Regions from separate parts of the Arthrobacter sp. P1_B11 genome, predicted to be linked through region 3. Evidence: riboswitches for the same ligand, from Rfam matches in the RefSeq annotation. Region 3 holds a riboswitch; each other region holds the start of a gene.
What was found. A riboswitch is a leader RNA that binds a small molecule or an ion and turns the genes downstream of it on or off. The one in region 3 is predicted to bind thiamine pyrophosphate.

Region 1 (2,942 bases), on a different contig from region 3:
CATTCTTGCCGTCCCAAGACCAAGCATCGCGGGGGCGGTCCCAGTAGAGTTCGATGCCGTTGCCTTCCGGATCACTGAAGTAGAAAGCCTCGCTGACCAGGTGGTCGGCGCTTCCCGTGAAGGACTGCGGCTCGTACTGCGCCGCGGTGGCCACGGTGGCTGCCAGTGCCTCCTGATTGTCGAACAGGAGTGCCGTGTGGAAGAGGCCGGCTTCTCCCCGGCCCGGAATATTCAGGCCCGGGGCGGGAGCGAGATGAACCAGCGGCGTCTTAAGCCTGCCAAGGTAAAGGCCGCCGTCCTGCTCCGCCACGACGTCGAGGCCGAGCGCCCGCTGGTAGTAGTCGGTCATGAGGTTCATGTCCCCCACTTTGAGCATCACAGTGCCCATGGTGAGATCGGCAGGAAGAAGATCCTGGCTGCTGGCTGCTGGTGTCATTTGAGTACTCCCGGACTCCCTGGCCACCGGATTTCGATGGTCTCTACATATCTAAATTACTTGAAGCTTCAATTTATTCCTAAACGGACAACGCGTCCCCGCAGAACTATGCCCCTGAGATCCCTGATGGTTCCGGGCACCTCGCGGGGGTCCTCAGTGCAACACCACGTCGGCACTTGCCCCTTCGGCCAGGCCCTCCGCTCCCAGCCACCGGCGGGCACCCCAACAGGCGGCGTCCAGGGCAGCAGCCGCCGGAAGGCCTGCGGCGTGGAGGGCCAGGATCTCGTCAGCTATCCGGCCGTGCCGGATCACGCTGCCCGCGTCCGTTCCAGCGAAAACCTGCACCCCGGCTTCGTGCGCTTCCAGGATCCGTTCATTCCGGCCTTCCCACAGGGCCCGCATGTGGGCCGCGTAGCGCGGAAACTTGGGTTCGGCCTGGGCAGCGATATCCGGGAACGTCGCGATGTTGATCAGTGTGGGAACGATCGACACGTGCTGCTCGACCAGCCTGGGAATGTGCCGCGGCAGAAGTCCCGTGGCATGTTCGATGCAGTCGATTCCGGCGTCCAGCACGTCGTCGAGCGTGTCTTCGGCGAAGCAGTGTGCAGTGACCCTGGCGCCCTCATCGTGGGCGGCGCTGACGGCGTCCCGTACCGCCGAGGCGGGAAACGACGGCGCGAGGTCGCCGGCGTCGCGGTCGATCCAGTCCCCCACCAGCTTGACCCAGCCATCGCCGGAACGCGCCTGCTTGCGGACCGCCTCGACAAGGCCCTCCGGCTCCACTTCGACGGCGAAATTCCTCAGATAGCGGCCTGTCCGGGCGATGTGCCGCCCGGCCCGGATGATCCTCGGCGCTTCCGGGCTGCGCTGGAGCCAGCGGGTATCGCTGGCCGCGCCTGCGTCCCGGACGAGCAGCGTGCCGGCGTCGCGGTCAGTCATCGCCTGGGCATAGGCGGTGTCGTCGTCCACGGCGCCTCCGGGCCCCAGCCCGATGTGGCAGTGGGCATCCACGAAGCCGGGCAGCACCCAGCCGTCAAGTACTGCGTCCGGGACGACTGCCGGGCGGCGGAAGGTCAGCCGACCGTCCACGGCCCAAAGGCCTGCCCGCTCCTGGTCCGGGCCGGTAAGCGCGGTCCCGCTGAATTCGATGATGGGCGCCATGGCTCAAGCGTAATCCGTACGGCCCGGCCCGGCGTGTGTCACACCCGGCACGGATGCGGCACCCGCCTGCCGCCCTGTGGTAGCTTCGTCTACGACCACACGGGTGCCCCTGCAGGGGCTGAGATCGGGCTAGCGCAGCCTGCGACCGTTGAACCTGTCCGGGTAATGCCGGCGAAGGAAGTGAGCAGTAAATGAACACCCAGAAAACACGGCTGAGCCCTGCCCAAAACGAGGCGGCCCATAACGAAGCTGGCCAGCAGACCACCCAGTCGCTGAAGTCGCACTCACTGGCTTACATCGAGGGGGAAGGCCTGCGCGTCCCGGTCACGGAAATCGCCCTGGAGCCGTCTCCCAACGGGGAGCAGAACGAGCCGCTGCGGGTCTACCGGACTGCGGGTCCGGGCAGCGACCCGGTAGTGGGCCTCGCCCCGTTCCGCTCGGAATGGATTGAAGCACGCGGGGACACGGAGCCGTACGGCGGCCGGCAGCGGAACCTGCTCGACGACGGCAGGTCGGCTGTACGTCGCGGCGCAGCTTCCGCGGAGTGGAAGGGAGCGCAGCCGGTGCCCCGCCGCGCCGTCGGGGGCAAGACGGTGACCCAGATGCACTATGCCCGGCAGGGCGTCCTCACCCCGGAAATGCGCTTCGTGGCACTCCGCGAGAACTGCGACGTTGAACTGGTGCGCAGCGAGGTGGCTGCAGGCCGTGCCATCATCCCCAACAACATAAACCACCCCGAGTCCGAACCCATGATCATCGGCAAGGCGTTCCTGGTAAAGATCAACGCCAACATCGGCAACTCGGCTGTAACCAGTTCGATTGCAGAGGAAGTGGACAAGCTGCAGTGGGCCACCCAGTGGGGCGCGGATACCGTGATGGACCTGTCCACCGGCGATGACATCCACACCACCCGCGAATGGCTGATCCGCAACTCCCCCGTCCCTATCGGCACCGTTCCGATCTACCAGGCGCTGGAGAAGGTCAACGGTGAGGCCAATGCCCTGACGTGGGAGATCTTCCGGGACACCGTGATTGAGCAGTGCGAGCAGGGTGTGGACTACATGACCATCCACGCCGGAGTGCTGCTGCGCTACGTCCCGCTGACCGCCAACCGCGTCACGGGCATCGTGTCCCGCGGCGGGTCCATCATGGCCGGCTGGTGCCTCGCACACCACCAGGAGAACTTCCTTTACACGCACTTTGACGAGCTGTGCGAGATCTTCGCCAAGTACGACGTCTCCTTTTCGCTCGGCGACGGCCTCCGGCCGGGCGCAACCGCCGATGCCAACGACGCCGCACAGTTCGCCGAACTGGACACCCTGGCGGAGCTGACCCAGCGTGCCTG
Region 2 (2,942 bases), on a different contig from region 3:
GCACGCCTCACCAGTCAGATCTCCCTGCCCGGACGCTACCTTGTGTACGTGCCCGGCGGCTCCATGACGGGCATCTCCCGCAAGCTGCCCGACGTCGAACGCAACCGCCTCAAGCGCATCCTCAAGGACCGCCTGCCGGAAAATGCCGGCGTGATCGTCCGCACCGCGGCCGAAGGTGCGTCCGAGGAAGAGCTCACCCACGACATCAACCGCCTCCGGGCGCAGTGGGAGGGCATCGAGAGCCAGTCCAGCTCCACGAAGGTCCTCGCCCCGGAACTGCTCTACGGCGAACCGGACCTGACGATCAAGGTGGTCCGCGACGTCTTCAACGAGGACTTCTCGAAGCTGATCGTTTCCGGCGAGGAAGCGTGGGACACCATCGAGGCCTACGTCACCTATGTGGCACCCGACCTGGTGGGCCGGCTGGAGAAGTGGACCAAGGACACCGACATCTTCGCGGCGTGGCGGATCGACGAGCAGATCCACAAGGCGCTGGACCGCAAGGTGTTCCTGCCGTCCGGCGGTTCCCTCGTGATTGACCGCACCGAAGCCATGACCGTGGTTGACGTCAACACCGGCAAGTTCACCGGCAGCGGCGGCAACCTGGAAGAGACGGTCACCAAGAACAACCTGGAGGCGGCCGAGGAAGTCGTCCGGCAGCTCCGACTCCGCGACATCGGCGGCATCATCGTGATCGACTTCATCGACATGGTGCTCGAATCCAACCGCGACCTCGTGCTGCGCCGCATGGTTGAGTGCCTCGGCCGCGACCGGACCAAGCACCAGGTCGCGGAGGTGACCTCGCTGGGACTCGTGCAGATGACGCGCAAACGGATGGGCACCGGGCTGCTGGAAGTCTTCGGCGAGCAGTGCGAGGCGTGCGCCGGCCGCGGCATCGTCACCCACGACGAGCCGGTCGAGCACCGCCGGGCCAATGTCGTTGCCGCCGAGCACCACATCCCTCGAGCGGAGCACCAGCCCGCCGTGCGCCCGGAGCGAAAGAGCCGCCGCCGCGGTAAGGGCGGCCAGGTTCCGGCCGAGTCCGCGCCTACTGCTCCCGCCGCTGTCCATCACGAGCCAAACGAGGCCGAGCGCCATGCCAAGGCCGAAGCCACCCGGGCGGCCCTCGCCAACATAGCGGCAGCGGCACACGCAGCCCACCTGCATGAGGATGCCGCCCACCACGGTGTCTCCGGCGATGCGGCGCGGCCTGCTCCCGTGCCGGCGGCCTCCGCTCCGGAGAGCCCGGCAGTGCACCGCAGCCCGGAGACGGAAAGCATTTCCGGCCGTCCCGGCGCCGTGCTGACGTTCGGGGGCGAGAAGGTGGTGCTTCCCTTCGTCGAGCACGCCGACGAGCTGGCATCCGAAACGCCTGCCCTGACCCTGGACCGGCTTGAGGAAGCCTTCGCGCACCTTGGCGAGCCTGCTGCTCCCGCTGCGGAGGAGCCGACGGCGGCCCCGGTACCTGCTGTTGTTGATCCGGCTGCAGCCGGCCCTGCCACTGCGGTAGCTGCCCCGGCGCGAACCGGGGCGAGTCCCGCTCCGGCGGTTGCGGAGAACGACGCCGACCGGTTCGCGGATCACTCGGCCGTGCAGACCCGGGCCCGACGTCCGCGCCGGAACCGCAGCGCAAGCCGTGCGCAGGGCGCAGCCAACGAGACGTCCGTGGAACACCATGAGACGGCGCCGGCAGCAGTGGCCGGACACTCGCATGAGGCCAAGGCTCCGGAAGCGGAGAAGGTGGCTGCCGCCAAGCCGGCCAGCGAGCCGATCATTCTTGGCGTAGGCGTACCCGCGTCTGAGCTCTGAGTCGACTCCCTTCCAACGGGCCGGTGCTGCAATCGCAGCACCGGCCCGTTGGGTTTTGGGAGTAAGCCGCTAGGCTGGGGGACTGACACGGGGTGCCGAGCAAAGTGCCGGCTGAGATCCAAACCCGTTGAACCTGACCGGTTAGCACCGGCGAAGGGATGTCTCCTTTGTCCTCAGCATCTGTCCTGCCTCCCGCGGTTGATTCCTCCGTTGCCGCCTTCAAATTCTCCCCGCGCACCGGCCGGGACATTCCCCGGGTCTTGGCGATCGCCGGCTCGGACCCTTCAGGAGGCGCCGGCGTCCAGGCGGACCTGAAGAGCATCGCGGCCAACGGAGGCTATGGAATGGCCGCCATCACGGCGCTGACCGCGCAGAACACCCGCGGCGTCAGTGCCGTCCACGTTCCGCCGGCGGATTTCCTCACCGCGCAGCTGTCAGCGGTCAGCGACGACATCACTGTGGACGCCGTGAAGATCGGGATGCTGGGCGACGAAAAGGTGATCACCGCGGTCCGCAGCTGGCTGGAGAAGGTCCGTCCCGGCGTCGTGGTTCTTGACCCGGTCATGGTGGCAACGAGCGGGGACCGGCTCCTGCGGGAGTCCGCCGAGTCTGCACTTCGGGCACTTCTGCCGCTGGCCGACCTGATCACGCCCAACCTTGCCGAGCTGGGCATGCTGCTCGGGGAACCGGAAGCCGCCACCTGGTCCGACGCGCTCGAGCAGGGAAAACGGTTGTCGGCCGAAACCGGGGCCACAGTCCTGGTCAAGGGAGGGCATCTGGACGGTGCTGATTGCCCGGACGCCCTCGTGAACACCGGTGGTGTGCTGTCGGCTGACGTCGTGGTGGTGGACGGCGAGCGGGTTCCGACGCGCAACAGCCACGGCACAGGGTGCTCGCTGTCCTCAGCCATGGCTACGGTGCAGGCGCGCTTAGGGGACTGGGAGCTGTCCTTGCGTACCGTCAAGCCGTGGCTTGAGGGGGCCCTCCGCACGTCCGGGAGGCTCGACGTGGGGCACGGTAACGGACCTGTCCACCACTTCCACCACCTGACGGTGGCGGGCGAAGGCAGCTATGCCGGGATGCTCCACGCCGAAGCCGCACCCGACCTGGAAGCGATCTACGGCCTGGGCTTC
Region 3 (2,942 bases):
GGTCCAGATTTCGTCGCGGGGCACGGAGAGGTTTTCGGCACCGAACGCTACGTCGTCGCCGAGGCGGGAGAGGACCACCTGCGTTTCGGGGTCCTGCTGCATGAGGCCGGCGCGGCCGCGCCGCGCGCGCGGCGGTTCGCCGGCAATCAGCAGGCTGCCGGTCTCGTCCGCGTCGTCGCTGTCGGCAAGGCCGCCGTCGCCGGCTGCGCTGTTTCCCGAGGTGCCGTCACCCAGAACCCCGGCGAGGGCGTGAAGCAGCGTGGACTTGCCGGCGCCGGAAGGTCCCAGCAACAGGACCCGCTCCCCCGGCCGGATGTCCAGGTCCAGCGCGTTGACGGCGGGCCTGGACCGTCCCGCGTGGCGCCAGCCCCAGCCGCGGGCGGTGACCGCGGCTGGGCGGACGCCGCCGTCGTAATGTGCGGGCATCAGGAGAAGACGGGCTCCGTGGCTGCCTTGCGGGACGCGAACGAGCTCAGCACGCCCGTCCTGGCCAGGCCGCGGGTAGCGATCCAGGACAGCACGCCGGCGATGACCGCGCCGGAAATGGCGCAGAACACGATATACGCGAGCTTGTCCCCAGCGGCGTACGCAATGTTCCAGCCCCACGGAGCGAAGGAGTCATTCAGGCCGCAGAACAGGCCCGCACCCGCGCCGGCCAGCAGCGAAGCGGGGAGGTTGAATTTCTTGTACATGAAGGCGGCGAACACGAGCTCCGCACCCAGGCCCTGCAGGATGCCCGAGATCAGCACCGTGGTGCCGTACTGGGAGCCCATGATCAGCTCGCCCGTGGCGGCGACGGCTTCGCAGAACAGTGCCGCACCCGGCTTGCGGACGATGAGCATGCCGAGCACCGCCGGAATCATCCAGCCGCCGGCGTAGAGGCCGGAGAGGGGCGGGTACACGGCGTTGACGGGGGCGGAGATTAGGTTGGCGCCCTGGGACCAGGCCCAGAAGATCACGCCGCCGGCGACCGCGATCAGTGCCGCCACCACGATGTCAGCCACGCGCCAGTTGTAGCCGGTCTTCTTGATTGTTGCAGTTGTCATGATGGTCCTCCTGAGGAACAGGAGGGGAAAGCGCTCCCCGGCTGCTGGCGGTTGGTTTGCCTGCTGCCGGACACTTTGAGAACTCGACTCCCTTGCGCCGGTACTAGCCGGATCAGGTTCGAGGGTCTGCGGCGGTCCGCACTCTCAGCGCCCATCCTCGGTTTCGCTGGCAGTTGCCAGTGATGCCCGACGGCGGCGCTCCCCTGTCGTAATAAATCTGCCCTTGTGGGCTGATCCAGTTTACACCGGGACGGCCGCGGAAGACCGGCGCCGCGGTCACAATCCGGGAGGTATCCGGGAAGTGCGCGGAGGCGCCAGAGGGCGGCGAACAGAGGCTGCCTGGGACGGGGCGGCGCGAGGACAGCGCGGAGTACATTGGGGCCATGACGCAACAGGATCACGGCAGCCAAGCCGCTTTTGACCCCGACTCCGCCGCCGAGCAGCCGGCGGGCGCTCTGGCAGCCCTGATCGCCAGCATCGAAGCGGAAATCACCGAGCTGCAGTTTCCCCGGTTCGGCAGGGACGACGCCCTCAACCTCGGCCTCCTGCTGGTTGAGCTCGGCAAGATCGGCAACCTGCCCATCGCCGTCGACATCACCAAGGGCGAACACGTGCTGTTCCATGTGGCACTGGAGGGTGCCACCCCGGACAACGAGCACTGGGTCAAGGCCAAGCAGCGGACCGCAGCACGCTACGAGGAACCGTCCCTGCTCGTGGGACTGCGCGGCCGACTCGGCGGGGGCCGCATCGAGGACAACGCCTGGTTTGACCAGTCCAGGTATGCCGCCCACGGCGGCTCATTCCCCATTTACGTGGAAGGCGTGGGTGCGGTAGCCACGGTGACGGTCTCAGGGTTGCCGCAGAAGGCCGACCACGATCTGGTGGTGCGGGCACTTCGGGAAATCCATGCGTCCATGCGGCTAGGCTAGGGGCAGTCTGTATTCACGTCGCAAGGAGTTTCGGAATGAGTTTTTTCATCAAGCTGCTTGGCACCGGCATTAGCCTGCTCGCCGGATTCGCCGGCACCAAGGCCGTGGACACCATCTGGGAAAAGACCACCGGCCGCAAGCCGCCCAAGGGCGGGAAGGACGACGTCCCCACGACGCTCCGCTCGGCCCTCACCTTTGCCCTCATTTCAGCTTCGGTGAGCGCCATCATCCAGGTGCTGGCCAACCGGGGCACACAGCGGGCGATCACCCGCTTCGCCAAAACCCAGGACATCGTCTAGCCACTTCCTGGTGAGCCGACCACGGGCCCGACTAATGCTGGACACTGCATCAGACGGGGCCGTGGTCCGCGGTCATTCCCCAGCGGAGGTCCTGGGCTGGCTACGGTATGGCGGCTACGACGTCGATTTCGACCAGGAAGTCTCCCAGGAATGAACCGACGGTGGTTCGAGCCGGGTAGGGGGCTTCGACGAACCCTTCGTACGTGGCATTGAACCCTGCAAAATCCCGGCCGGGATGGTGCAGGTGCACCGTTGCTTTGACGACGTGGGAGAAGTCCAGTCCGTGCCCGGCCAGGACTGCAGCCAGGTTCTTCATGGCCTGGACGGTCTGCTCCTCGATGGTGGTGCCGACGGTGTCACCGGTGACGGGGTCGTGGGGTGTCTGGCCCGCGGTGAAGAGGAAGCCGTTGGCGGCGATCGCCTGGGAGTAGGGTCCGGCCGGGCTGGGCGCGAGGTCTGTGGTTACCTGCTGTCGAGGCATGGGGAGGATTCCTTTCGTGTGACCGGCGCGGTGGCCGGCCGGAGTTGTTGATGTTCTTAGAGGACCTTTGAAAGAAAGGCCTGGGTGCGTTCGTGCCGCGGTGAACCAAGGACCTCCGCGGGGGGTCCGCTTTCGACGACCACCCCCTGATCCATGAAAACGACCTGGTCGCTGACCTGACGGGCAA
Region 4 (2,942 bases), on a different contig from region 3:
AATAGCGGCGCATGGCCACCGTGGTCAGTTCGGTGCCGGAGGCCAGGAGCGCCGCGCCCAGTCCGTCCAGGCTCGGAGCCCCGCCGGTGCCCATGATCAGCCGCGAGGTCAGCTCCACGCCGTCGATGACCAGGGGGTCTGCCTTGAACCCCGCCCTGCCCGTCGCCTTATCAGTCGTGCCGGTCGCCGCTGTCGTTGTTTCAGTCATCGTCCTCATCCTCCCTGAACTGCCGTGACGAGTTCGATTTCATCGCCCTCGGCGAGCGCCGTGCTGTTCCACTGGCTCCTTGGCACAACCTCCGAATTGCGGGCCACGGCCACGCCAAGCCGCTGGCCGTCGGCCGCCTGCCCGTTTGCAGCCAGTGTCCGCCCGGTGACGTTGCTGACCAGAGTTGTCACGGAGGCGCCTGCGCCCACTGCGTGTTGGTTGCCGTTCAGTGTGATGTTCATGCTGGTTCCTTGTCTCGGTCAAATGTGACTGTGCCCGTTGCGCAGCTGGCCGGTGTGCCGTTGCCCGGGGCGGCTGCGCCCGCCGCGGCGGGGCGCCCGGCCGAAAACCGCTCCGGACGGAAGGCGTGCCAGCGTTTGTCCTCCACGCCGTCCATCAGCCCGCGGCAGATGGCGGCTGCGGCTGGCGTCAGCAGCACGCCGTGGCGGAAGAACCCGGTGGCGATGATGAGCCCGGCAACAGTTGCCCGCAGCCCCCCGTCGGCCGCAGTGCCCGCCCGGCCCGCCGTGCTTCCGTGCCGCACGGTGCTGCCCTGCCCCGCCGTAATGCCGCCGAGGGGTACGCGGCCCAGCAACGGGGCGTTGTCGGGGGTACCCGGCCGGGCCCTGGCGGTCGATTCCAGGAGCTCGAGTTCTGCCACGGCCGGCACCAGCACCTGGGCGTCGCGGAGGAGCTGGTAGACCCCGCCGGCGCTGGGGGCTGAATGCCCGTCCTCCCTCTGGGTGGCGCCGATAACCACCGTTCCGTCCTGCCGCGGAACAAGATAGACGGGTATTCCGCGGACAATGCCCCGGACCGTGGCCGTAAGCAGCGGCCGGAGGTGCGCGGGAACCCGGAGCCTGAGGATGTCGCCGTAGACCGGGCGCAGGGGCAGCTTCAGCCCGTCCGGCAGTCCATCCAGCGACGCCGCCGCGAGTCCGTTGGCCACCACGGTTTCGGCGGCACGCACAGTGCCGCCGCCCGCCAGCCGGACGCCGCAGACCCGTTCGCGCTGCCCGCCGTCCCACAGCAGGCCGGCAGCGTTTTCCCTGATCTCATAGCCGTTTTCTGCACCGGCAACGGCCGTCCGCGAACCGGGTTCGTGGCGGGCCAGCGCAGCTGCGATGCTTGCCACCAGCATCCGCGGATCAACCTGGTGGTCAGCCGGGATGTCCAGCGCACAGGAGATGCCCGGGCTGAGCAGCGGCTCCCGCGACCGGGCCTCACGGATGGTCAGCGGCGCGACAACCAGGCCGCACGCCTGCTGGACTTCCCGAAGGTCCGTCAGGGTGCGGCGGTCGGCGGGGTCCGCACCGACGGCGATGGTCGGCGTCGAAAGATAACCGGTCTCCCTGCCGGCTCCGCCATCGGCGAGCGCCGCGGCGAAATCGGGCCATCTGGCAGAGGATTCGAGCATCAGTTCCAGGAGTTCCTGCTCCTGGTAGTGCAGCTCGCTGACAGGGGCGAGCATTCCCGCAGCGGCCCAGCTGGCCCCCGTCCCCGGCGCATCGTCAATAAGCACCACTGAGCGTCCTGAACGCCTCGCCTCCCAGGCAATCCCGTGGCCGATCACGCCGCCGCCGATGACGGCAACGTCAGCGTGCAGCGGTTCCGCGGCAGAAGTGTTTGTGGCGGAAGTGCTCCCGCCGGATCCAAGCTGCATGGAAATCCTTCCCTACGCCGGTACTAACCGGATCAGGTCAAGCGGTCGGCTCTTACGCCCTCTCAGCCCTGCGGCGTTTGTGACAGCTGCAGCGGGCTCCCGCGGTACCTGCCCAGTTTAGAGGAACTAGGCTGGTTGCCATGACCGCGCATGATGTCCACACCACCGCCCGACTGTACCTTTGCACCGATGCCCGCAAGGAGCGCGGCGATTTCACCGATTTCGTTGATGCGGCCTTCGCCGGAGGGGTGGATATCATCCAGCTGAGGGACAAGACCATCGAGGCGGCCGAGGAACTCGAACTCTTGGAAGTTGTGCGCCAGGCAGCCCACAGGCATGGCCGGCTCTGGGCCGTCAATGACCGGGCAGACATTGCGTCGCTGTCCGGGGCCCCGGTGTTCCATATCGGCCAGAAGGACCTGCCGCTGCGCTCCGCACGGAAGCTGCTGCATGACGCCACGGTGATCGGGCTGTCCACGCACACCCCTGACCAGGTGGATGCCGCGATCGCCGCCTCCCCCGGGCGAAGCGGTCTGGACTATTTCTGCGTTGGCCCGGTGTGGGCCACCCCCACCAAACCCGGCCGGGCCGCCGTCGGGCTCGATCTTGTCCGCTATGCGGCGGAGGCCGTAAGGGCGGCGGACGAGGAAAGGGTCGGCGGCCTGCTGCTGCCCTGGTTCGCCATCGGCGGGATCGACCTCACCAACGTGGAGCAGGTCGCGGCAGCGGGCGCCGGCAGGATCGTCGTCGTCCGGGCTATCACCGAGGCGCCGGATCCGGAGGCCGCGGCAGCCGAACTGCTCGAGGCCCTGGATGCGGGAGCGGAGAACGCCGGAGTGAAGGGCGCAGGCGCGCCGGTGGCAGGCCTGAACTAGCCGCTCAGACCGAGCTGCACCATCCGCCGGGAATGGTTTTCGGCGAGCTCGGAGGTGAGGCTGCGCACCCGCTCCCGGGCCGCGGCGTCGTCAGCACCGCTGTCCGCTTCAGTGATCAGCTCGGTCAGGAAGGCGTGTTCATAGCCCACGCGCTGTGCCTGCGTGAGCGCCTCTCCCAGGAGCCGCCGTCCCCACA

Region 1: linked by a shared signal. The riboswitch ahead of thiC (phosphomethylpyrimidine synthase ThiC) and the one ahead of AC1D14_RS10520 (ECF transporter S component) in region 3 are both predicted to bind thiamine pyrophosphate.
Region 2: linked by a shared signal. The riboswitch ahead of thiD (bifunctional hydroxymethylpyrimidine kinase/phosphomethylpyrimidine kinase) and the one ahead of AC1D14_RS10520 (ECF transporter S component) in region 3 are both predicted to bind thiamine pyrophosphate.
Region 4: linked by a shared signal. The riboswitch ahead of thiO (glycine oxidase ThiO) and the one ahead of AC1D14_RS10520 (ECF transporter S component) in region 3 are both predicted to bind thiamine pyrophosphate.

The regions. Positions count from the first base shown of each region.
Region 1 covers NZ_JBFTZQ010000001.1:467,687-470,628, reverse strand. Annotated here, with positions in the region: gene AC1D14_RS02115 (VOC family protein) at 1-436, opposite strand, end outside; partial or broken gene AC1D14_RS02110 (amidohydrolase family protein) at 505-1,597, opposite strand; TPP riboswitch at 1,687-1,794, shown strand; gene thiC (phosphomethylpyrimidine synthase ThiC) at 1,789-2,942, shown strand, end outside.
Region 2 covers NZ_JBFTZQ010000031.1:48,124-51,065, reverse strand. Annotated here, with positions in the region: gene AC1D14_RS19370 (Rne/Rng family ribonuclease) at 1-1,809, shown strand, start outside; TPP riboswitch at 1,888-1,985, shown strand; gene thiD (bifunctional hydroxymethylpyrimidine kinase/phosphomethylpyrimidine kinase) at 1,968-2,942, shown strand, end outside.
Region 3 covers NZ_JBFTZQ010000010.1:51,170-54,111, reverse strand. Annotated here, with positions in the region: gene AC1D14_RS10525 (ABC transporter ATP-binding protein) at 1-426, opposite strand, end outside; gene AC1D14_RS10520 (ECF transporter S component) at 426-1,046, opposite strand; TPP riboswitch at 1,118-1,261, opposite strand; gene AC1D14_RS10515 (heme-degrading domain-containing protein) at 1,430-1,975, shown strand; gene AC1D14_RS10510 (DUF4235 domain-containing protein) at 2,011-2,274, shown strand; gene AC1D14_RS10505 (RidA family protein) at 2,375-2,755, opposite strand; gene AC1D14_RS10500 (amino acid ABC transporter ATP-binding protein) at 2,812-2,942, opposite strand, start outside.
Region 4 covers NZ_JBFTZQ010000001.1:130,020-132,961, reverse strand. Annotated here, with positions in the region: gene AC1D14_RS00620 (thiazole synthase) at 1-208, opposite strand, end outside; gene thiS (sulfur carrier protein ThiS) at 214-450, opposite strand; gene thiO (glycine oxidase ThiO) at 447-1,871, opposite strand; TPP riboswitch at 1,864-1,984, opposite strand; gene thiE (thiamine phosphate synthase) at 2,012-2,746, shown strand; gene AC1D14_RS00600 (ferritin-like fold-containing protein) at 2,743-2,942, opposite strand, start outside.